DNA from 4 places in the Listeria immobilis genome. Region 1 is predicted to be linked to each of the others. Evidence: predicted binding sites of a transcription regulator. Region 1 holds the regulator's gene; each other region holds the start of a gene.
The links. Region 1 encodes Rex, which represses fermentation and respiration genes when NADH is low (regulators of the CRP and FNR family bind a similar motif). Its sites were predicted from a motif close to TTGTGAAATATTTCACAA; they were not measured.
Positions count from the first base shown of each region.

Region 2: HCJ45_RS03140 (flavocytochrome c) is a predicted target of Rex. The motif match lies at 1,542-1,559, and genes of this name have one in related genera.
Region 3: pflB (formate C-acetyltransferase) is a predicted target of Rex. The motif match lies at 2,467-2,484, and genes of this name have one in related genera.
Region 4: qoxA (cytochrome aa3 quinol oxidase subunit II) is a predicted target of Rex. The motif match lies at 3,255-3,272, and genes of this name have one in related genera.

Region 1 is NZ_JAASUA010000008.1:82,698-88,113, reverse strand. Features, by position in the region: gene HCJ45_RS11115 (ABC-F family ATP-binding cassette domain-containing protein) at 1-1,752, opposite strand, end outside; gene HCJ45_RS11110 (redox-sensing transcriptional repressor Rex) at 2,062-2,709, shown strand; gene HCJ45_RS11105 (DUF4305 domain-containing protein) at 2,744-2,944, opposite strand; gene HCJ45_RS11100 (CPBP family intramembrane glutamic endopeptidase) at 2,946-3,632, opposite strand; gene groES (co-chaperone GroES) at 3,867-4,151, shown strand; gene groL (chaperonin GroEL) at 4,183-5,416, shown strand, end outside.
Region 2 is NZ_JAASUA010000002.1:41,318-46,733, forward strand. Features, by position in the region: gene HCJ45_RS03135 (AMP-binding protein) at 1-1,365, opposite strand, end outside; gene HCJ45_RS03140 (flavocytochrome c) at 1,606-3,126, shown strand; gene HCJ45_RS03145 (oxidoreductase) at 3,362-4,378, shown strand; partial or broken gene HCJ45_RS03150 (DUF1433 domain-containing protein) at 4,770-5,009, shown strand; gene HCJ45_RS03155 (molecular chaperone HscC) at 5,006-5,416, shown strand, end outside.
Region 3 is NZ_JAASUA010000005.1:128,973-134,388, reverse strand. Features, by position in the region: gene HCJ45_RS08400 (BaiN/RdsA family NAD(P)/FAD-dependent oxidoreductase) at 1-12, shown strand, start outside; gene pflB (formate C-acetyltransferase) at 169-2,448, opposite strand; gene HCJ45_RS08390 (serine hydrolase domain-containing protein) at 2,771-3,772, opposite strand; gene HCJ45_RS08385 (NAD-dependent malic enzyme) at 3,775-5,416, opposite strand, start outside.
Region 4 is NZ_JAASUA010000003.1:195,757-201,172, reverse strand. Features, by position in the region: gene qoxB (cytochrome aa3 quinol oxidase subunit I) at 1-1,891, opposite strand, end outside; gene qoxA (cytochrome aa3 quinol oxidase subunit II) at 1,909-3,015, opposite strand; gene HCJ45_RS05715 (phosphomevalonate kinase) at 3,358-4,437, opposite strand; gene mvaD (diphosphomevalonate decarboxylase) at 4,418-5,389, opposite strand; gene mvk (mevalonate kinase) at 5,346-5,416, opposite strand, start outside.

The sequences.
Region 1 (5,416 bases):
GCGTTTTCTTTGACGAAGTAATTTTTGCTGTTCTTTTTCTTCTTGGTAATTTCTTTTGCGCATCGAAGCAGTGGCAGCTACTTCTTCGCCGTTTTCCCTGCGTTCTTCTGCCTCTAATCGTGCGAGTTCTTTCATTTCAGCTAATTTTTCTTGATAATAGTCATAGTCGCCGAGGAAGACAGTTGCTTTTTCGGGCGCTAGTTCGACTACTTTGGAAGCGATACGGTTAATGAAGTAACGGTCATGGGATACAAATAAAATCGTTCCTTCAAAATCAATTAAAGCAGCTTCTAAAACTTCCTTACTTTCAATGTCTAAATGGTTGGTAGGCTCATCTAGAATAAGGACATTTGCTTGAAGTAAAGTGAGTTTTGCGAGTGCGAGCCTTGCTTTTTCGCCACCACTAAGCGACTGGACATTTTTTAAAACATCATCATCCGAAAATAAAAAATTACCAAGTGTTGTACGGATATTAACTTCATTTAGCTCTGGATAATCGTCCCAAAGCTCCATTAAAACGGTTTTATTCGATGTGAGTTTTGCTTGTTCTTGGTCATAGTAACCAATTTTTACACCAGCTCCAAAATGAAAGTCACCACTAAGCGACGGAAGATCACGTATAAGTGTTTTTAAAAGGGTAGATTTGCCAATTCCATTTGGGCCAACCAGCGCTAGGCTATCTTGACGTTTCATTTCAAAAGTAAGGTTAGCGGCGACTTGCTTATCTTTGGCATAACCAATACTAAGCTTATCTACCATGAGAACATCTTTACCTGTTTGTTTTTCAAAATGAAAACCAAAATGAGCAGCTTTTTCATCGCCTTGAGGTCGGTCTAAAACATCCATTTTTTCTAATTGTTTTCGTCTGCTCTGCGCTCGTTTTGTGGTGGATGCACGGACAAGGTTTCTTGCAACAAAGTCTTCTAATTTAGCAATCTGCTTTTGTTGCTTATCAAACTCTTTCCACATTTGCTCTAATTTTGCTTGTTTTTGGCTAACAAAAGAACTGTAATTACCTTTGTAATGTTCTATTTTCGTTCGACTGATTTCATAGACTTGATTAACTACTTTATCTAGAAAATAACGGTCATGGGAAACAATCAGCAGGGATCCGTTGTAATTTTGCAAGTAGGTTTCTAACCATGATAAAGTTTCAATGTCTAAATGGTTAGTTGGTTCATCCAGCACAAGGATATCCTGTTTAGCAAGTAGCAGTTTGGCTAGTGCCAGCCGCGTTTTTTGTCCCCCGCTTAACGAGGCGATTTCTACTTCATAATCGGCAGGATAAAAGCGAAGACCATTTAAAACGGAACGAATTTCTGCTTCATACGTATACCCGCCACTTTCTTTAAATGTATGTTGCAAAGTGTCATAGTCTTTCATTAATGCTTGATAATTTTCAGGATGGTTATAAAGTTCTGGTTCACCCAGCCGAACTTCCATTTCATGTAGATCTTGTTCCATTTTTCGAAGGGATGCGAAAACACTCAGCATTTCGTCCCAAATCGTCTTAGTAGATTCTAGCCCGGTGTTTTGTGCTAAATAACCAATTTCTACACTTTTAGGTTTGGAAATCATGCCGCTATCATAGCTCATTTTTCCAGCAATAATTTTAAGTAGCGTTGATTTTCCAGCACCGTTTCGACCGACTAAAGCTATACGGTCACCCGTTTTTACTTCTAATTTAATATTATCCAAAATAACTTCTGCACCGAAGAATTTAGAAATTTGCTGAACTTGTAATAAAATCATATTCTCTCTCCTCGAATGTTCTCTATACCAGTTTATCTTAAAAGTTAAGTAATCGCAATGTAACCGCCGTTTGTTTAATATTAGGTTAGTTTGTGAAATCGCTCGCATTATTTGTGATTTTAGCGTAAAATAGAAAAGAAGGATAAGACAAGATATTTTGCAGGACAAAACTTTGCTCTAAAGTCGTGAGCAAAAAGTTTGTGCATTCCTTGTGAAATGTTTATAGTATATAAGCAAGCATGTGAAAGGAAGTACAGTTCACAAAAGCTTCAAACTTCAGAAAAAATTTAAGAAGAAGGGACAGAAGGCATGATGGAGGAAACAACAAAAATTCCACAAGCGACAGCAAAGCGCTTACCATTATATCATCGTTACTTGAAATACCTAGATGAGTCAGGTAAGGAACGAGTATCATCAGCAGAACTGAGTGAAGCTGTGAAAGTTGATTCAGCGACGATTCGACGTGATTTTTCATATTTTGGCGCATTAGGCAAGAAAGGATACGGGTATAACGTTGCATACATACTCGACTTTTTTAGTAAAACACTTAGTCAAGACAAACAAACAAATGTAGCATTAATTGGTGTTGGTAACCTTGGTACAGCACTATTACATTATAATTTCATGAAAAACAATAATATCAAAATCGTTGCTGCATTCGATGTAGATCCAGCGAAAGTAGGTAGTGTGCAACAAGATATTCCTATTTATCACTTAAATGATATGGAAGAAATTGTTCGTGAAAATGGTGTAGAAGTAGTTATTCTTACGGTTCCAGCTGACGAGGCGCAAGTAACTGTGGATCGCTTAATCGAAGCAGATGTAAAAGGGATTTTAAACTTTACACCAGCTCGTATCAGTGTTCCAAAACAAGTTCGTGTACACCACATCGATCTTACAACCGAATTACAAACATTGATTTATTTCCTAGAAAACTATCCGGCGAAAACCGAATAAAAAAATCTGTAGAAGGTAAGCAAAAACTTGCTTTCTACAGATTTTTTTTATGCCGCCTTTTAAGCCCAACAATAATTAAGCCAATACCAATGCCAAAATCAATCATCGTCATGACAATTAAAATATAGGCCAAAATATCATAGCCATATTCTACTATACGATCAAAAGTAAAAAAGCCAAATACCAATCCAAGTGCAAAATAAAGAAAACTTTGCTTGATTAATGAATTTTTCATATCAACCTCCAATAAAACCTAAACTTATTAATAAAACAATCGTATTCATTAAAATATGAGCCCCCATCGAAACGGAAATTCGTTTTGTTTTCGTATAAAGAAAACAAAGGATTAGCCCGATAACAAAATAAGTAAGTAAGAAGGAAATATCCCCATGAAGCAAACCGAAGAAAAGCGAACTAATCACCGCAGCGACATGAATATTCATCACATTACTTAAACCACCAAAAATCACTTTTCTAAAAACAAGTTCTTCTAAAATAGGTCCAAGAATAGAAATAAATAACAAGAAAATCGGAGCTGCTTTTGTTAAATTCACAAGTCGTTCTGTATTAACAGATTCATTAATACTACCGGAAATCAGCGAAATAATAATACTACAAATGATTTGCGCAAAATATAAACCAATGACTCCACCAATAACCCAAAGGAAACTACGTAGCGGCGGCATTTTTTCACCAAGAATGATTTTATTTTCCTCAGGCTTTTTATAAAGAAGTGCGAAAATAATAATCAGCGAAAGAATATTAGAAAAAATCGACCAAATAATCATACTATAGGCATTGGCATCTACACTGGAAATGGAAGTAGTGCTCATAAAAATATGATAAACAATTGGAATCCCAACAGAAGCAGAAAAAAGTAGTAATAAATAAACAAAAACAATCGTCAAATAACGTTTAGCCAAAAAAACGCATCCTCTCTATATAAATCAAATTCAGCTAAAAGTGCTTAAAATAAACAGAAATAACTCTCCTTATTGTACAAGTTATCTGACACTAGCGCAAATTAGAATTCTCTCATTTTTGAACGTTTATACTTGCATTTTTTGTCAGGTTTGGTATCATAATAACTGTGTTAGCACTCTAATGTGTCGAGTGCTAAAATGAAAGTTCAACTATATCAGAGGAGGTCATTTACATTGTTAAAACCATTAGGAGATCGTGTTGTAATTGAGGTACTGGAAGCAGAGGAAAAAACAGCAAGTGGTATTGTATTACCAGACTCTGCGAAAGAAAAGCCACAAACAGGTAAAATTATTGCAGTTGGCTCAGGTCGTGTCCTTGAAAACGGATCAAAAGAATCACTTGAAGTAGTCGAAGGTGACACAGTTATTTTTGCAAAATACTCTGGAACTGAAGTGACATATGAAGGCACGGACTACTTGATTTTACGTGAAAGTGACATTTTAGCAATTACCAAATAATAAAACTTAACTAATCGGAGGGAAATATAAAATGGCAAAAGATATTAAATTTAGTGAAGATGCTCGTCGTGCCATGTTACGTGGTGTGGACCAATTAGCAAACGCAGTAAAAGTAACGCTTGGCCCAAAAGGTCGTAATGTTGTTTTAGAGAAGAAATTCGGTTCCCCATTAATTACCAATGATGGTGTAACGATTGCGAAAGAAATTGAATTAGAAGATCCATTTGAAAACATGGGAGCAAAACTTGTTTCAGAAGTTGCTTCTAAAACAAATGACGTTGCTGGGGACGGAACTACTACAGCTACCGTTTTGGCACAAGCAATGATTCAAGAAGGCTTGAAAAATGTCACTGCTGGAGCAAATCCAGTCGGTGTTCGCCGCGGTATTGAAAAAGCCGTAGCAACAGCTATTGAAGAACTTAAAGCTATCTCTAAACCAATTGAAGGCAAAGAGTCTATTGCGCAAGTAGCAGCTATTTCTTCTGGTGATGAAGAAGTTGGTAAATTAATCGCTGAAGCAATGGAACGTGTTGGTAATGATGGTGTTATTACTATTGAAGAATCTAAAGGCTTTGCAACAGAATTAGATGTAGTAGAAGGTATGCAATTTGACCGCGGTTATACTAGTCCTTATATGGTAACAGATTCTGACAAAATGGAAGCTGTTTTAGAAAAACCATACATTTTAATTACTGATAAAAAAATCAATAATATTCAAGAAATCTTACCAGTTTTAGAGCAAGTAGTTCAACAAGGTCGTCCAATGTTAATTATTGCTGAAGACGTGGAAGGCGAAGCACAAGCAACTCTTGTTCTTAACAAACTACGTGGCACATTTAACGTGGTAGCAGTAAAAGCACCTGGTTTTGGCGATCGTCGTAAAGCAATGCTGGAAGATGTAGCTATTTTAACAGGTGGACAAGTAATCACAGAAGATTTAGGTCTAGAACTTAAAACAGCTTCTATTGAGCAACTTGGAACAGCTAACAAAGTAGTCGTAACAAAAGACGATACTACAATTGTTGAAGGAGCAGGCGATTCCACTCAAATTAGCGCTCGTGTGAACCAAATCCGTGCGCAAATGGAAGAAACTACTTCTGAATTCGATAAAGAAAAATTACAAGAACGTTTAGCAAAACTTGCAGGTGGGGTAGCGGTTGTTAAAGTCGGTGCTGCAACTGAAACCGAACTAAAAGAACGTAAATTACGTATTGAAGATGCTCTTAACTCCACTCGTGCAGCTGTAGAAGAAGGTATTGTAGCTG
Region 2 (5,416 bases), on a different contig from region 1:
GGCGATAATTGGTTGTGGGCTACCATTTTTGCCGCGGATGATTACGACCTCATCCAAGAAAGTTAGTGTATCAAGTAGTTTATCTTCAATTGCAAGGGTGCTATCAATCGTTTCCACTAAATCCACTTGGCGATCTTGTAAGAATAGGCGACCAAGTTCATCTTTCATACCATAATCGCCACTATCCCACCAAGGGCCATAAACATTTTCTTCAAAACGAGCCTCTTCTTTGTAATACGTCAGTGCGCGCCCTTTGGAAAGCATTTGAATATTCCCGCTAACACCAGCTGGTACAGAGACTCCATCTTGATCGACAATACGAACTTCTGTAAGTCCAGGCATGCCAATTCCCATATCACGTGCATTTAACGTTTCGATGGATTTTAATGTATGAGCACGTAAAATCATCGGTCCACATTCACTTTGACCATAAATTTGTAAGAAAATCGGTTTTTTATAAGACGATGTGCGTAAGAAAGTAGCCATCGTTTCTTTATTAATTGCATCAAATGTAGAGTGATAAAATTTAATACTTTCAAATACATCTGGTTTTTCGCGCGCAAGGGAAGCCCATTGTACAAAGTGATTTGGATGTGTTTCAAGTACATATGGTTTATATTCACGTAATATTTTAGTGATATTTTCTTTAGATGGGTTGGCAATTGGAAGCAGTGGGAAGCCAAGCGACATCAAGGAAGAAACACCAATATTAAAGCGAGAATGTACAGGCGATATATGGAAAGCAACAAGGTCTCTTGGTTTGATGAAATTAAGAATACGGCGTTGATATTTTGTTCTCCAGCCCATTGAATTCGCAGAGTGGGCAATCAGTTTTGGTATTCCTGTTGTTCCGGAAGTGTGGGTCATATAAGCAATCATATCTTTTGGAAGCTCTTCTTGCGGACATGTATAATCGCCAATTGGTGTTTTAAACACTTGTTCAGCATTGATCAAACGGCTGTCCGGTAAATTATTTAATTGATGACTTTTAGAAGAAGTTTCACTATCAAAAAGCAACCAAGGTTCGTCCAGTCTGTTAACAAAAATATCAATTGTTGATGCTGGAAGGTGAGGCGAAACCATGATTGGTACTGCACCAAGATAAGAAATCGCAACAGCTAAAACATAGGAATCAAATTTGGCTGATTTATAAACAATGACTTTATCGGCTTTACGAACTCCAAATTTATGCAAGTGTGCTGCTTTTTGAATAATTGCCGCTTCACACTTTTTATAAGTCGTATGTAGTCCTAATTCTGGAAAAGTGACGAGCTCTTCATCAAAATGAATTGGCATTTCTGGATAACGCTCTGCAGCATCTTTAAAATTGGTATAGAGGTTTAATGGTTCATACTTATTAATCATATATGGCGTAGCTCCTTTAACATTTGATGCTGTTATTATATCATTTTGTTGAAATAATGAGGAGTAGTTATGGAAAAGATGCAGCATTTTTATAAGAAGTCTGTAAATTCCTCTTTTTCTTACTTTAACAAATCCTTCAGTTGCCCTGTAAAGATATCGCAGTTAATGCTATAATTATGTTAAGATAATCACAAACTTTTAGACAGAAGAAAAATTATTCAAAAAAGTGGAGGTACGAAAATGAAAAAAAGGTTGTCAATAACACTCATCATGCTGCTATCACTTGTACTAGTCATTGCTGGCTGTGGAAGTAATAACACAAGTAAGAGCGACAAGGTTGAAACAAAAGAGAAGGAAAAAACAGAAGTAACATCAGGAGCATCCAAAACAAGCTACACAGATCCATCTGAATTAAAAGATAAATATGATATTGTTATTGTTGGTGCAGGTGGGGCAGGAATGTCAGCAGCACTCGAAGCAAAAGCAAAAGGAATGAACCCAGTAATTCTTGAAAAAATGCCACTAGCAGGCGGAAACACTATGAAAGCCTCTTCCGGTATGAATGCATCTGAAACTAAATTCCAAAAAGAACAAGGAATTAACGATAGCAACGATAAATTTTACGAAGAAACATTGGCAGGTGGTCACGGAACAAATGACAAAGAAATGCTACGTTTCTTTGTTGACAATTCCGCAAGCGCGATTGATTGGTTAGATTCCATGGATATTAAATTAAATAACCTGACTATCACAGGCGGAATGAGCGAAAAACGTACACACCGCCCAGAAGATGGTTCCGCAGTAGGTAAATACCTAGTCGACGGTTTATTAAAAAATGTCCAAGAAGAAAAAATTCCAGTATTTGTTAACGCTGATGTAAAAGAAATTACTCAACAAGACGGAAAAGTAACTGGAGTAAAAGTACGCCTTAATAATAAAGAAGACAAAAATATCAGCTCTAATGCAGTAGTTGTAACAACAGGTGGCTACGGAGCAAATAAAGAATTAATCGAAAAAGAACGTCCAGACTTAAAAGGATACGTAACAACCAACCAAGAAGGAAGTACTGGCGACGGTATTAAAATGATTGAAAAACTTGGTGGTACAACAGTTGATATGGACCAAATCCAAGTTCACCCAACTGTGCAACAAGATAAATCTTACCTGATTGGTGAAGCTGTACGTGGTGAGGGAGCCATTTTAGTTTCACAAGAAGGAAAACGTTTTGGGAATGAATTAGATACACGTGATAATGTGACAGCTTCCATCAATAAACTACCTGAAAAATCAGCTTACCTTATATTTGATTCAGGTGTAAAAGATCGCGTAAAAGCAATTGCTCAATATGACGAAATGGGCTTTGTTGAAGAAGGCGCAACTATTGATGAACTAGCGGGCAAAATCAATGTACCAAAAGAAGAATTAACAAAAACGTTAGATACTTGGAATACTAGCGTGAAAAATAAAAATGACGAAGCGTTTGGCAGAACTACAGGTATGGAAAACGAATTATCTAAAGCGCCGTATTACGCAATTAAAATCGGTCCAGGAATCCATTACACAATGGGTGGCGTGAAAATTAATACTAATACAGAAGTTTTAGATAAAGATGGTAAACCAATTACAGGATTATTTGCTGCAGGAGAAGTAACAGGGGGCTTGCACGGAGAAAATCGTATTGGTGGTAACTCAGTAGCTGAAATTATTATCTTTGGTCGTCAAGCTGGCGATAAATCAGCTGAATTTGTAAAAGAACAATAATATTTTCCGAGTAATAGTTTGTGATTAGAAAAGCTTGCGGAGACACTTTTTAATAAGTGTTTTCGCAGGCTTTTTAGTTGCTAGAATTTGTTTGCGGTAAAGGATTTATAGTATTATGAGTAAGTGAGGATGAATCGGCTAAAGTCGAAAAAAGTACATATCCGAATGATCATTGGCAGTTCCCACACAACAGTCATAGCCTTTGCCACTTGTTAAAATAAAAGGAGGAATCATTATGTTGAAAATGGGTTTTATTGGTAATGGAAAAAGCACCAACAGATACCATCTACCATTTATTTTAGAACGCGAAAATATCCAAGTGAAAACAATTTACAATCGAAATCCAAAAACGGCAACTTGGGATAAAATCGAAGGCGTGCACTACACAACCGACTTAGAGGAACTTTTAACTGATCCAGAAATTCAGCTAATTACAATTTCGACAACACAAAGCTCTCATTTTGAATATGCTAAAAAGGTGTTAGAAAATGGCAAAAATGTCCTAGTCGAAAAACCATTTATGATGACGTATGCAGAAGCAAAAGAAATTTTTGAGTTGGCAACAGAGCGAGGGCTAATTGTTCAATGCTATCAAAATCGCCGCTTTGACTCTGACTTTTTAACAGCTCAAAAAGTGATTGAAAGCGGAAAACTAGGAGAACTTTTGGAAGTGGAAATGCATTATGATTATTTCCGACCTGAAATCCCTGAATCTGTCCATGAATTTAAGTTTTATGATAGTTACTTGTATGGTCACGGTTGCCATACCATCGACCAAGTGCTTTCTTACTTCGGAAAACCAGACGATATTCATTATGATGTTCGCCAATTACTCGGAGAAGGCCGAATGAACGACTATTTTGACCTTGATTTTTATTACGGAATTACAAAAGTCTCGGTAAAATCAAGCTATTTCCGCATTAAAGCTCGTCCAAGCTTTGTTTTGTATGGAAAAAAAGGAATGTTCACGAAAGAAACAAAAGATCGCCAAGAAGAACATCTAAAACTATTTTATATGCCGAGTCATAAAGATTTTGGAATTGATTTACCAGAACATTACGGCACATTAACTTATGTGGATGATGCGGGAGTATGGCATGAGGAGAAAGTCATTTCCGAAGTGGGCGATTATGGTCGTGTGTACGATGATCTCTATGAAGCCATTATAAATGGAAAACCGAAGCAAGTAACAGACGAAGAAACGCTACTACAAATGGAAATTTTGGAAAAAGGCGTCGAAGCTTGTAAATAAGGAAAAATGCCGCGAGAGAATCTTGCGGTATTTTTGTGGTGTAATACTGTAGCAAAAAGTGTGTTATTAGCATATTGATTTCGTGAAAACAGACCATTTTGTGACAATTCAATGAACTTTTTTCACTTCAATTATATTTTAGAAAATTATTGCTATACTTATTTAGTAAACAAGCAGTTGGGAGGAAACTTATGGCTGTGAAAAAACACCAATAGTTTTAATAGTATTAACTATTTTTCTGTTAGTAACATTAAGATTCATAGGCATGGCAATAGTTTTCTTTATGTGGGGGAGTTATTATTCAAAAAAATTATTCCCTAGCAAAGAGGTTAAACTAGAGATAGAATATTTGAGAAAAGAGCAAACGAAAATCGAATAATACTTAAAGTACAATTTAGGTGAAAACATACAGATAACTTTTGCCAAGAGTAGAGTTGCAACATTTGGAGTTCCTTACATTATGGGGTATATCAATAATGAAAAGGAGTTGCAATTCACAGCGTTTATGGATGAAGAAAATCATTTTGAAGATAGAATGATTGTAACAAAAGAACTTTCAGAAAAATTTCGGGTAGACGAATTATCCTATACTGAAATAATAAAACAAAAGCAACGGGAGGAAATACGATGACAACGTTAGGAATTGATTTAGGAACATCCAATAGTTTAGTGGCATATTGGAATGAGGACAAAGCAGTGTTGATACCAAATGTATTTGGTGATGTTTTAACGCCATCTGTTGTAGGTATTGATGACAACGGTGAATTTTTAATTGGTAAAATTGCTAAAGAGCGTTTAACAACTCATCCTGATAAAACGGCTGCTGTTTTTAAGCGTTTTATGGGAACAGAAAAGAACTATTATTTAGGAGAACATAGATTTTCAGCTACAGACTTGTCAAGTTTCGTTTTAAAAGCGCTAAAAGAAGATGCTGAGAAATTTTTGGGAGAAACCTGTACAGAAGCAGTCATAAGCGTCCCAGCATATTTTAATAATACCCAACGAAAAGCTACAGTAGATGCCGCTTTTTTAGCCGGT
Region 3 (5,416 bases), on a different contig from region 1:
GCAGATGTTTAAGCAAAGTGTCCCCATTCTTTATTTAAGAAGGCTAGCGGACTAACATAGTTACATGGTAGTGTAAGCAACATATAAAAAATGGATTTGGTCATTTTCCCTTAGGAGAATAACCAAATCCATTTTCTGTTTTTAAGTGTTTAAATCACTAATGCTTTATTAACCAATTAATTTTTCGTGGAACATTCTTTGGCAAAGTTCCATTTTTTGTTCTTCGTTTAAGTCTTTAGTATTCAAGCAGTAACCACTAATACGTAAGATAACAGGGATACCAGCTTTGATTTTTTCAATAACTTCTTCGTGATTTAAGACATTTAAGTTAATGTGTTGACCACCTTTTGTGAAGTAACCATCTAAAATACCAACTAGGTTATGATGTTGTTCTTCGGTTGTTTTACCAAACATTTTTGGTGCGCCTTGGATGGTTAAGGAAATTCCATCATTAGCATAGTGGAATGGTAGTTTAGAAAGACTAGCTAAGTTATCTAAGAATCCACCTTTTGCTTTATTTGAAGGGTTAGCTCCTGGGCTGAAGAATTCTGGTTCTTTGATGATTTTGCCATTTTCATCGAATACAGGTCCTTTATGCACTGGGGAGTTACCACATTGTTTAGAATAAGCAACGTTAGAAGTGATTGTTAAAACAGAAACAGTTGCTTCACTATCTTTGTAAAGTTTGTGAGAGTCTAATTTGTCTTTAAACATTTTTAGAACCATAACGGCAATATCGTCAGCACGATCGTCGTTTTCACCGTAACGAGGGAAGTCGCCTTCTACTTCATAGTCATAAACAAATCCATCTTCATCACGAATGGTTTTTACTTTCGCATGTTTAATGGCACTTAAGCTATCGACTACATTCGCGAATCCGCAAATTCCGAAGCCCATGTTAGCTGTTACTTTTGAAGGTAAGAATGCCATTTGCATACTTTCGTAGTTGTATTTATCTGTCATAAAGTGAATGATGTTCATTGCGTCAACATAAGTGTCAGTTAACCAGTCCATTGATTTATCAAATTTATCTAGTACTTCGTCGTATTCAAGGTATTCAGTTGTAATTGGTTCTACAACGTCGAATACTTGGTTTTTATGAAGATCATCTTTACCACCATTGATTGCACCAAGGAGACATTTAAGCACGTTAACACGAGCACCAAAATATTGCAGATTATGTGTTTCACCTTTATCTTTGTCTGCTTCTGGATTAAGTGGGCTAACACAACAGCTAATACATTGCATATCGCCGTAGCCTTCATCTTGCATTAATTTATCATTTTCATATTGGATAGAAGAATGTTTTACACTCATTTTCATACAATATTCTTTAAAGCTTTCAGGCAAACGAGCATCCCAAAGGACAGTTAAGTTTGGTTCAGCAGAGTTTCCAAGATTATCTAAGCAATGTAAGAAACGATAGTCTGTTTTAGTAACACGATGACGACCGTCTGCACCCATACCAGCCATAGAAGTTGTTACAAAAGTTGGGTTGGAAGCGTAAAGTTCATTATAGCCATCTGTTCTTGCAAAACGTACCATTCTTAATTTTAAAGTTAGTTGTTCGATTAATTCTTGAGCATCGAATTCAGTGATAATTCCTCTTTCTAAATCACGTTGGATGTAGATATCAAGGAAAATAGGAATACGACCAAATGAGCTTGCAGCACCATTTGCTTGTTTAATAGAAGCAAGGTACCCCATGTAAGTCCATTGTACAGCTTCAGTTGCGTTTTCTGCTGGACGGCCAAGTTCTAGACCATATTCGTTACCTAAAACAATTAAGTCTTTAAGCGCTTTGATTTGCAACCAGATTTCTTCACGTAAACGGATATTTTCATCGGATGAAATTGCAATTTTTTTCAAGTCTTGTTGTTTTTCAGCGATTAAACGATCTACACCGTATAGTGCAGGTTTTTGATATAAGCCGATAATTCTTCCGCGTGAGTATGCATCTGGAAGACCACTAACGATATGAGAGTGACGCGCACGTTTAATATCATCTGTATAAGCTCTAAAAATACCGTCATTTGCTGTAGAACGATTTTTTACGTAAAAGTCATGTAATTCTTGGTCGATAGAATAGCCATTGTCTGTTAAACATTGTTCCGCAGTTCTAAGTCCACCGTTTGGCATGAAAGCTAATTTGAAAGGTTTATCTGTTTGTAAACCAACAATAACTTCATTTTCTTGATCAACATAACCAGCTTTATGAGAAGCGACATTTGATACAATGGCGTTATCCATATCAAGAACGCCACCTTTTGCATCCATTTCTTCTACTAATTTATTAATTTTTTCATTTAGTTTTGTTGTTCTTGGTGTGCTCTTTTCTAAGAAACTTTCATCGCCATCATAAGGAGTGTAGTTGTTTTGAACGAAATCACCTACACTGATGTTTTCTTGCCAAGTGGTTCCTTTAAAACCATCCCATGCTTTTGTCATTATAATTTCCTCCTTTAATTGTGCTGTCTTTCACTTAAAAGCAGATTCCTAACGCACGAATCTTTCTTTACTTAAAAAGCATACTCTTTTGTGAAAACGAAAACAATATAAAATAGCAAAGAAAATAAATTTCTTTTATATAACTAGAAAAGGCTTTCATACACTGTGTTAATACAGTTTTTTAGGGGAAAATAGGGTAGGGAGTTGGATGGATGCTTTTTTGTAAGCTACATAGAGATAGAAAACCGGAAATTCTCCAATATTTAATGTGGAGAATTTCCGGTTTTCTAAAGTAGGAATTAATCTTAATAAGTGATTAGGGTTATTTTTGAGTAGTAACTTCTTCTAAAAACTTAGCAACAATATCGTCTCTTTTTAATACAAAATTTGGATTGGCTCGACTAGGGTGCACTCGGTTTGATAAAACAATTAGGCTAGCTTGTTGTTTTAAATCAAGTATCATAAATGTTCCGGTAAATCCAGTATGATATAAAACAGAATCTCCAAGTAAATCCCAACCAAGTCCCCGTGACCGATTAAGTCCTGGTGTGTGATTAATTCTCATTTGCTGGAGCATATGTTCAGATAATATAGGTGCTCCATGATGAAATAAAAGAGCATCACGAAATTTGGCTAAATCATCTAGTGTGCTAAAAAGTCCAGCATGTCCAGTTCCAGATTTTGCTGTCCATGCTTTAAAATCATGTACGTCTCCTTGAATTAACCCTCGCACTTGATCAAGTTCTGTCGGAATAACTTGTTTTTTATGTGCTGGATGGAAGCTTGAGTGGCTCATTTGGAGCGGTTCAAGAATATTTTTCTGAATGGCTTCTTCATAATTTCCATCGAACTTAGTAATTAAATACCCCAATAAAAGAAAGTTTGCATCTGCATAGGTGACATTTGTTCCTGGTGAACATTCTTGTGGTGTGGCATATACATAACGCATAACATCTGTTGCTGAGCGCATTTCGAAATTAGGAATATTTTTTGCGAGACCAGAGCTATGAGTCAGTAAATGTAGAATAGTTACATTAGAATATTGAAAATCAGGTAAATAGGTTTGGATTTTGTCATGTAGTTGGAATTTTTGCTGTTCAATGAGCTGTAAAACACGAGTAGTAGTTGCAATTACTTTTGTCAAAGAGGCAATATCATAAATATTATCTTTTGTTCTTGGTAATAACTCTGCTTCTGGAAAAACAGCTTTTAACCCGAGTATGCTAGTTTCTTCAAAATCTGCTGTTTTAATCTGATAGCTGATTCCAGGAGTAGAGCCATTTTGGACTAGTTGATCTAGTAATTGCTTTGTTTTATAGAACATAACTAAACTCCTTTGTAAGTTGGTTGCCACATTTCAAGTTCAACAGCAGTTGTCACATTATCCATTTCCACTTGATGTAGCTTTTCAGAAATAGCTTGGTTAGCAACAGCGATGGCTACTTGGCGGGATGTTTCTCTAAGTGTACTAACGTGAGGCAAAAGAGCAGCTCCGGGTTTAACAGCAGAAATTTGGTTGGCAACAGCTTTTGAGGCAGCCGCTAACATTCCATCTGTAATATATTTAGAGCGGGTAACTACTGCTCCAAGACCTAACCCTGGATAAAGTAACGCATTGTTCGCTTGACCAATTTCGTAAGTCGTATCTTGAAATACAACAGGTTTTGAGGGACTGCCTGTAACAATAAGCGCTTTACCATCAGTCCAATTAATTAAATCTTCTGCGGTTGCTTCTGCTAATTTTGTAGGGTTAGAGAGCGGCAAAATCGCCGGTCGTTCAGTATGTGCAGCCATTTTTCGAATGAGATGCTCGGTAAAAGCCCCAGCAACACCTGAACAGCCAATCAGCATGGTTGGTTGAATAAGCTCTACTAACTGTTCTAATGTTTTTGTTGATGTGCCTTTCCAGTCAGCAGGAGCATGCGCATATTTTGTTTGCCCAATTGTTAAGTCACTCATATTATCCAAAACTAACCCAGCACGATCAACAAGATAAAACTGCTTTTTGGCTTCTTCAAAAGAAAGGCCAGTTTCACGCATTAACTCTCCACTTAGTTGATCGGCAATGCCAATTCCAGCAGTCCCAGCTCCAAAAATAATTATTTTTTGTTTACTTAAAGGGATTTTGGAAACATTAATCGTAGCAAGAGCAGCAGCAACAACCATTGCGCCAGTTCCCTGAATATCATCATTAAAAGTACAAATTTTATGACGATAATTTTGCAAAATTCGACTAGCATTTGCTCTGCCAAAATCTTCCCAGTGAAGAATAGCATTTGGAAAAGTGGTTTTTATCGCATCCACAAATGAAGCGATAAAGTTATCATATGCTGTTTCGGATAAGCGTGGACGTTTGTGGCCTAAATAACGAGGGTCATTTAGGAGCACCTCATTATTAGTACCGGCATCAATAATAATCGGTAATACACGTTCAGGAGCAAGACCAGCAGCGACTGTATAAACAGCAAGCTTCCCAATGGCGATTTTCACTCCATTAACACCCCAATCTCCAATGCCGAGCACACCTTTTCCATCTGTAATTATAATCATATCAATATTGGTGTGATTATTGGCATAGTTTTGCAAAGTTGTAGCCAGTTGTTCAGGAGCAAACGCATCAATAAATAATGCATCATCAGGAGCTGTATAGTCTTTGTGATAGCTCATTACCGCATCGCCAATTGTTGGTGTATAGATAATGGGTAAATATTCCGTCACATTTTTAGTTACCATGTAATAATAAAGTGTTCGGTTTTCATTATACAAATTGGTTAATAATTGGTGCTTATGTATTGCTGATGGTAAGCTGCTTATTTGGTGCTCTATGCGCGCAGCTTGTTGTTCTATTGTTTCGATAATTGGTGGTATAAGGCCTTCTAATTGATATTGAATGCGTTCTTCTGTTGAAAAAGCGGTACCTTTATTCAAAAGGGGATCATTTAAACAATCCAAACCTGTTTTCAAAGTC
Region 4 (5,416 bases), on a different contig from region 1:
CGTGGTAACCATCATTATTTTGGAATGAACGATAAACCATACAACCTAAAATTCCAATCAGACCAATAATTGCTAACCAATACCAGTAGAATACTAAACCAAAGCCAGCAATGAAGAAGAAGACGGACATTACAAACCCGACCATTGTGTTGCTCGGCATATGAATTGGTTTATAATTTTTATCATTCACATATGGATCGCCTTTTTGTTTTCTATTCCAGAAATCATCCAAATCATTCCATTCTGGTAAAACAGCGAAGTTATATTTTGGCGGAACAGCAGAACTTGTAGCCCATTCAAGTGTACGTGCATTCCAAGGGTCACCAGTAACTTCTCGTTTCGAATTTTTATAACTGTAATAAATGTTATAACAAAGAACCAAGAATGCTACACCCATTAAGAAGCCACCGACTGTGGAAATAAAGTTAAGTGTTGTCCAGCCATCACCTTGTACGTAAGTGTAGATACGACGAGGCATACCATCAAGTCCTAGGAAATATTGCGGGAAGAAACAAACATTAAATCCAACAACGAAAATCCAGAAGAACCATTTACCAATTTTTTCATTTAATCTGTAACCGACCATTTTTGGATACCAGTATGTAAGCCCAGCAAAACAGGAGAACACGGTTCCAGCAATTAATACATAATGGAAATGCGAAACTAAGAAATACGTATTGTGATATTGATAGTCGGCCGCAGCCATCGCAAGCATAACCCCAGTTACCCCACCAACAACAAAGTTAGGGATAAAAGCAAGCGACCAAAGCATTGGGGTTGTGAAGGTTATTCGTCCTTTATACATCGTAAATAACCAGTTGAATATCTTAATCCCGGTTGGTATCGCAATCATCATCGTGGTAATAGAGAAGAAGGAGTTAACAAGCGCTCCTGATCCCATCGTGAAGAAGTGATGGACCCAAACCAGGAAACTTAGTAAAGAAATAACAGCCATCGCAGCAACCATCGCCGGATAACCAAATAGTTTTTTCCTGGAGAACGTAGAAATGATTTCGGAAAAAATACCAAATGCCGGTAAAATTACGATATACACTTCTGGATGCCCCCAAACCCAGAATAAATTGGCCCACATCATCGGGAGCCCTCCGTTCGTGAGTGTGAAGAATGCAGTCCCAAACAATCGGTCAAATGACATTAATGCAAGTGCCACTGTTAAAACTGGGAAAGCGAAAATAATAATTAAACTTGTAATTAATGAAGACCAAGTAAACATTGGCATTTTCATTAAAGTCATACCTTTTGTACGCATTCGTAAAATCGTAACGAAAAAGTTAATCCCCGTCATTAGTGTCCCAATACCCGCGATTTGAACCCCTAGAAGGTAGAAGTTAATTCCATATCCAGCACTAAAATCTGTGGCTAGTGGCGCATAGTTTGTCCAACCAGCGTCTGGCGAACCACCAATTACAAATGATAAGTTAAATAGCATCGCACCCATAAAGAATGTCCAAAAACTTAAGTTATTTAAAAACGGAAATGCCACATCACGTGCACCAATTTGAAGTGGTACTGCAATGTTCATAAGACCAATAATAAACGGCATTGCCATAAATAAAATCATAATAGTTCCGTGCGTAGAAAACACTTCATTGTAATGCTGTGCATCTAAAAATTTCATATCCGGTAAAGCGAGCTGGGTACGCATCATCAGCGCATCCACACCACCGCGGAAAAACATTAAAACCGCAGCAAGTAAATACATAATACCAATTTTTTTATGATCAACAGAGGAAATCCACTCTTTCATGAGCCATTTCCATTTTTTAGTGTAAGTTAGTAACACAACGATACCAACACTAGCAAGCACAATAGATATCTGTGCACCTAGGATCATCGGGTCGCCGGTTACGATAAACTCATTCCATTTCATGCCTTATGTCCCCCCTTTTAGTTCCCTGCGTCATCCGATTCTTTTTTATTGAATTCATTTGTTTGGATGTCTTCTTCCATTTTCTTCATTTCGTCCTCACGGTGTTTATCCTCGTGGTAACCCTCACCATTTTTAATAATTTGTGGCTCCATATCGTGGCGCTCAAATTGAGGATTAGTCACGGTAACAGGACGAACAGGTAGAAGCGGCTCATCAGAAATGGTTGATTTTGTATTTGGATTATGTGGATTTGTCATTTCATATCCAAAACGTTTATAAGCATAGAAAACGTACTCTGGATCAGCAGCAACATCAACAAATGCTAAATGCGTGCCAGAATAAGTTTTTTTCTTAGAGCTTTCAGGCATTAAAAGACGGTCATAGATGTCTTGTGTGATAACTGGTGAATTTGCTTTTGTTTCTTTTGCCCATTTTTTAAAGTCTGATTCAGATTGCGCCACTACATCAAAGCGCTGATCTGCAAAACCTTCACCATTGAAATTGGCATTACGCCCTTTGTATGTACCAACTTCATCCGCTTGTAAATATAAATTCATCGTCATTCCAGACATTGCATATTTTTGACCACCCAATTGAGGCACCCAAAAACTTGTCATTGTATCTGCGGAAGTTAATTTGAACAGTACTGGACGATCTGTTGGAATATTTACGTAGTTAACCGTTTCGATGGACTCATCTGGATAACTAAAAATCCATTTCCAGTCTGCACTTGTTGCATAAATAACAATTGGATCTTTATGCGAAGTCACTTTTGGCGCTTCTTCCCCTGCATAAATTGTTTTTACAGTCGGAATAGCCAGTGCAATAACGATAGCAACTGGAATTAATGTCCAAAAAATTTCCAGTTTTTTACTACCATGCATATCCGGCTCATAGTTTGAAATGTCTTTTCGTTCACGATATTTAACTAGCATAATCGTAAACAATACAAAAATCGTTAGTACAATAACCAGCATAAATATAATCGAATAAATAATTAAGTCCGACTGACCTTTTGCAACTGGTCCCTTTGGATTAAGTACTGTCAAATCGCCACAACCACTTATCAAGCCGGTAACCCCAAGCATTGCTGTGAGTAGCAAAGATTTAAGTAACTTTGACACTCGAATCCCCTCTTTTCCTTTTGATGTTTTCTAATGTGTATTTTTGCGCAAAAATACCATTCCTGGAGTGCTGAAAGAAGCTTTTTTACAACTCCTATGTAACTGAAAAAATGCTGTTATTTTATTGTTTCTTAAAAAAACTCACAAACTTTTTTAAAATTGGTTAGCATTTTTAGAATCACTATGTTCATACTCTAACTCATTATATCTGATTTAATACCTTAGTTCAAAAACTTGATATATTAAATATTTCACAAACTTTTATTCTATTCTCTATTCCCTTGATTGTGAAATTTAAAACAAAAAAACAGTAAACAAAATATCTTTGTCTACTGTCTTCATTTATTCCGTTATTTGCACTTTGCCTGTATGGAAAGGTAAATGCTTAATACCTAGTTTTTCCCAGTTATGAACGAGTTTTTCTGCTAATTCTGGTGTTTTTGAAAAAGCTATTCCGCAATCTCCGCCACCTGAACCAGAAGATTTTCCAGCTCCGCCATTTTTTTCAGCTGAATCGGCTAATTGTTCTAATAAGCTTGTTTCAATATTGACTCCTGCTTTTGTTCCCAAATCTTGAAGGATACGGCGATTTTCCTTTATAGCGGAATAAAGCAGTTCCTCATCTTTTGTATGAAAAGCTTGAATAATTTGTTTCATAATTTGGTTGTTTCTTGTTAAAAATTGCTGATAGTTTTTGTTATCTTCTTGTTTAAATGCATGAATTTGTGATACTAATTTTCCTGTGCTTACAGGTGTTCCAGTCCAACCAACTGAAAAAGTAGGTATTGGTTCTTCTAAAGTTTCAATTTCAAGAAGCGGCCAAGGTTCTTTCATAAACCATTCAAGTGATTTATAAGCTAACCGATGTTTCACCCATTCTTGATCAAAAGTTGTATAAGCAATCCATCCACCATACATACAGGAAGCAATATCACCACAAGAACCATTACCTTGAACAACTAAATGTGATAAGGCAGCTAATTTGAATTTTTTTAGCATGGATATTTCTGGGTGGAATTTTTTCATTAGTGCATTGATTACCGCCACGGTTGCTGCTGCACTTGAACCTAATCCATATTTAGCGCCTGACTTATCTATTAATTCTGTTTCAATCACCATTTTGACTGGTGTTAATTCTATTCCTTCTGATTTTAGAAAAGTAGTTGCAATATTGATGGCTTCCGCTGTAAAAGTCCAATGTTCTCCGTCTGGTTTAAGTTCCCCGCCAACTGGCCAAGAAACAGGATTTTCATAATGCGGAATCCATAATTCATTTCGCTCACTGTCCTCTAAAGTTAATGTTATATAACGATTAACAGCAGTCAAAATAGCCGTATGCCCCGATTCCACAACGGCATATTCGCCAGCAACATATAATTTTCCAGGTATTTTAACTTGTAGTTTAGTTTTCATCTGATACACCACTCGCTTCCTTACCGGCATGACAAATTAGAATGTTTTTGGCTAGTCCCGACAACTTTTCTGCAACGATTTTCTCATTTTGACGCTCACAAATAACCTTAACATTCGGCCCAGCATCCATAGTAAAATAGGCTGGTATACCTTCTGCTCGAAGTTCTCTAACAGCATCCATTACGTTAAGCGAAGACGGCTGAAAATAAGTGAATGGTGGTTCTGCTCCAAGTGTTGTCGCATGCATTTTCATCCCATTGCGCTCGGTAATTTCGCCTACTTTGATGAAGTCTTCGTCTAAAATAGCTTGTTTCATTTCTTTCAAATCTGTCTCAGCAGCGGCAACCCAATCATTAAAGAAAGGAGAAGTCTCAACAGTTAAGCGCATTCCGTCACGACTAGAAACTTTCTTCTCTTTGTCAGAAACTACAGCGATAACCATGGACATTTTATCACTTAATTTTTTTGTAAAAGGAACGGCAAAAGAATCACTACCATCTGCTAGTTCGCCTTTTTCCCAAATAACAAAATCGCCATAAACGGAGCGAGAAGCTGATCCAGAGCCGAAACGGGCTAATTTTGAAATATATTGTTGTGTGTCATTTCTGCCCGCAGCACTCGAACCAGCAAGCGCTAAAGCGGCAAATGCTGAAGCTGATGATGCAAGACCTGCTGCAGTTGGAACATGATTTTCAGAGGTTATCAATGCTTTTGCTGTCAAACCAAATTCTTCACGCATTTTATCAATAAAACGGGTTACTTTCGCGTCCGTTTTTTGTTCTCCATTTAAAATAAATCTATCTTGTTTTAAATTTTCGTCCCATTCTACTGTTGTTTTTGTATAAAATTTGTCTACAGTGAAGGATAAACTACTATTTGCAGGTAGAATCAGCTGTTCATCGCGTTTTCCCCAGTATTTAATTAGCGCCACATTCGTGTGTGCAATGGCTGTCGCTCTCATAACTACCTTCTCCTATCGTAAAAATCC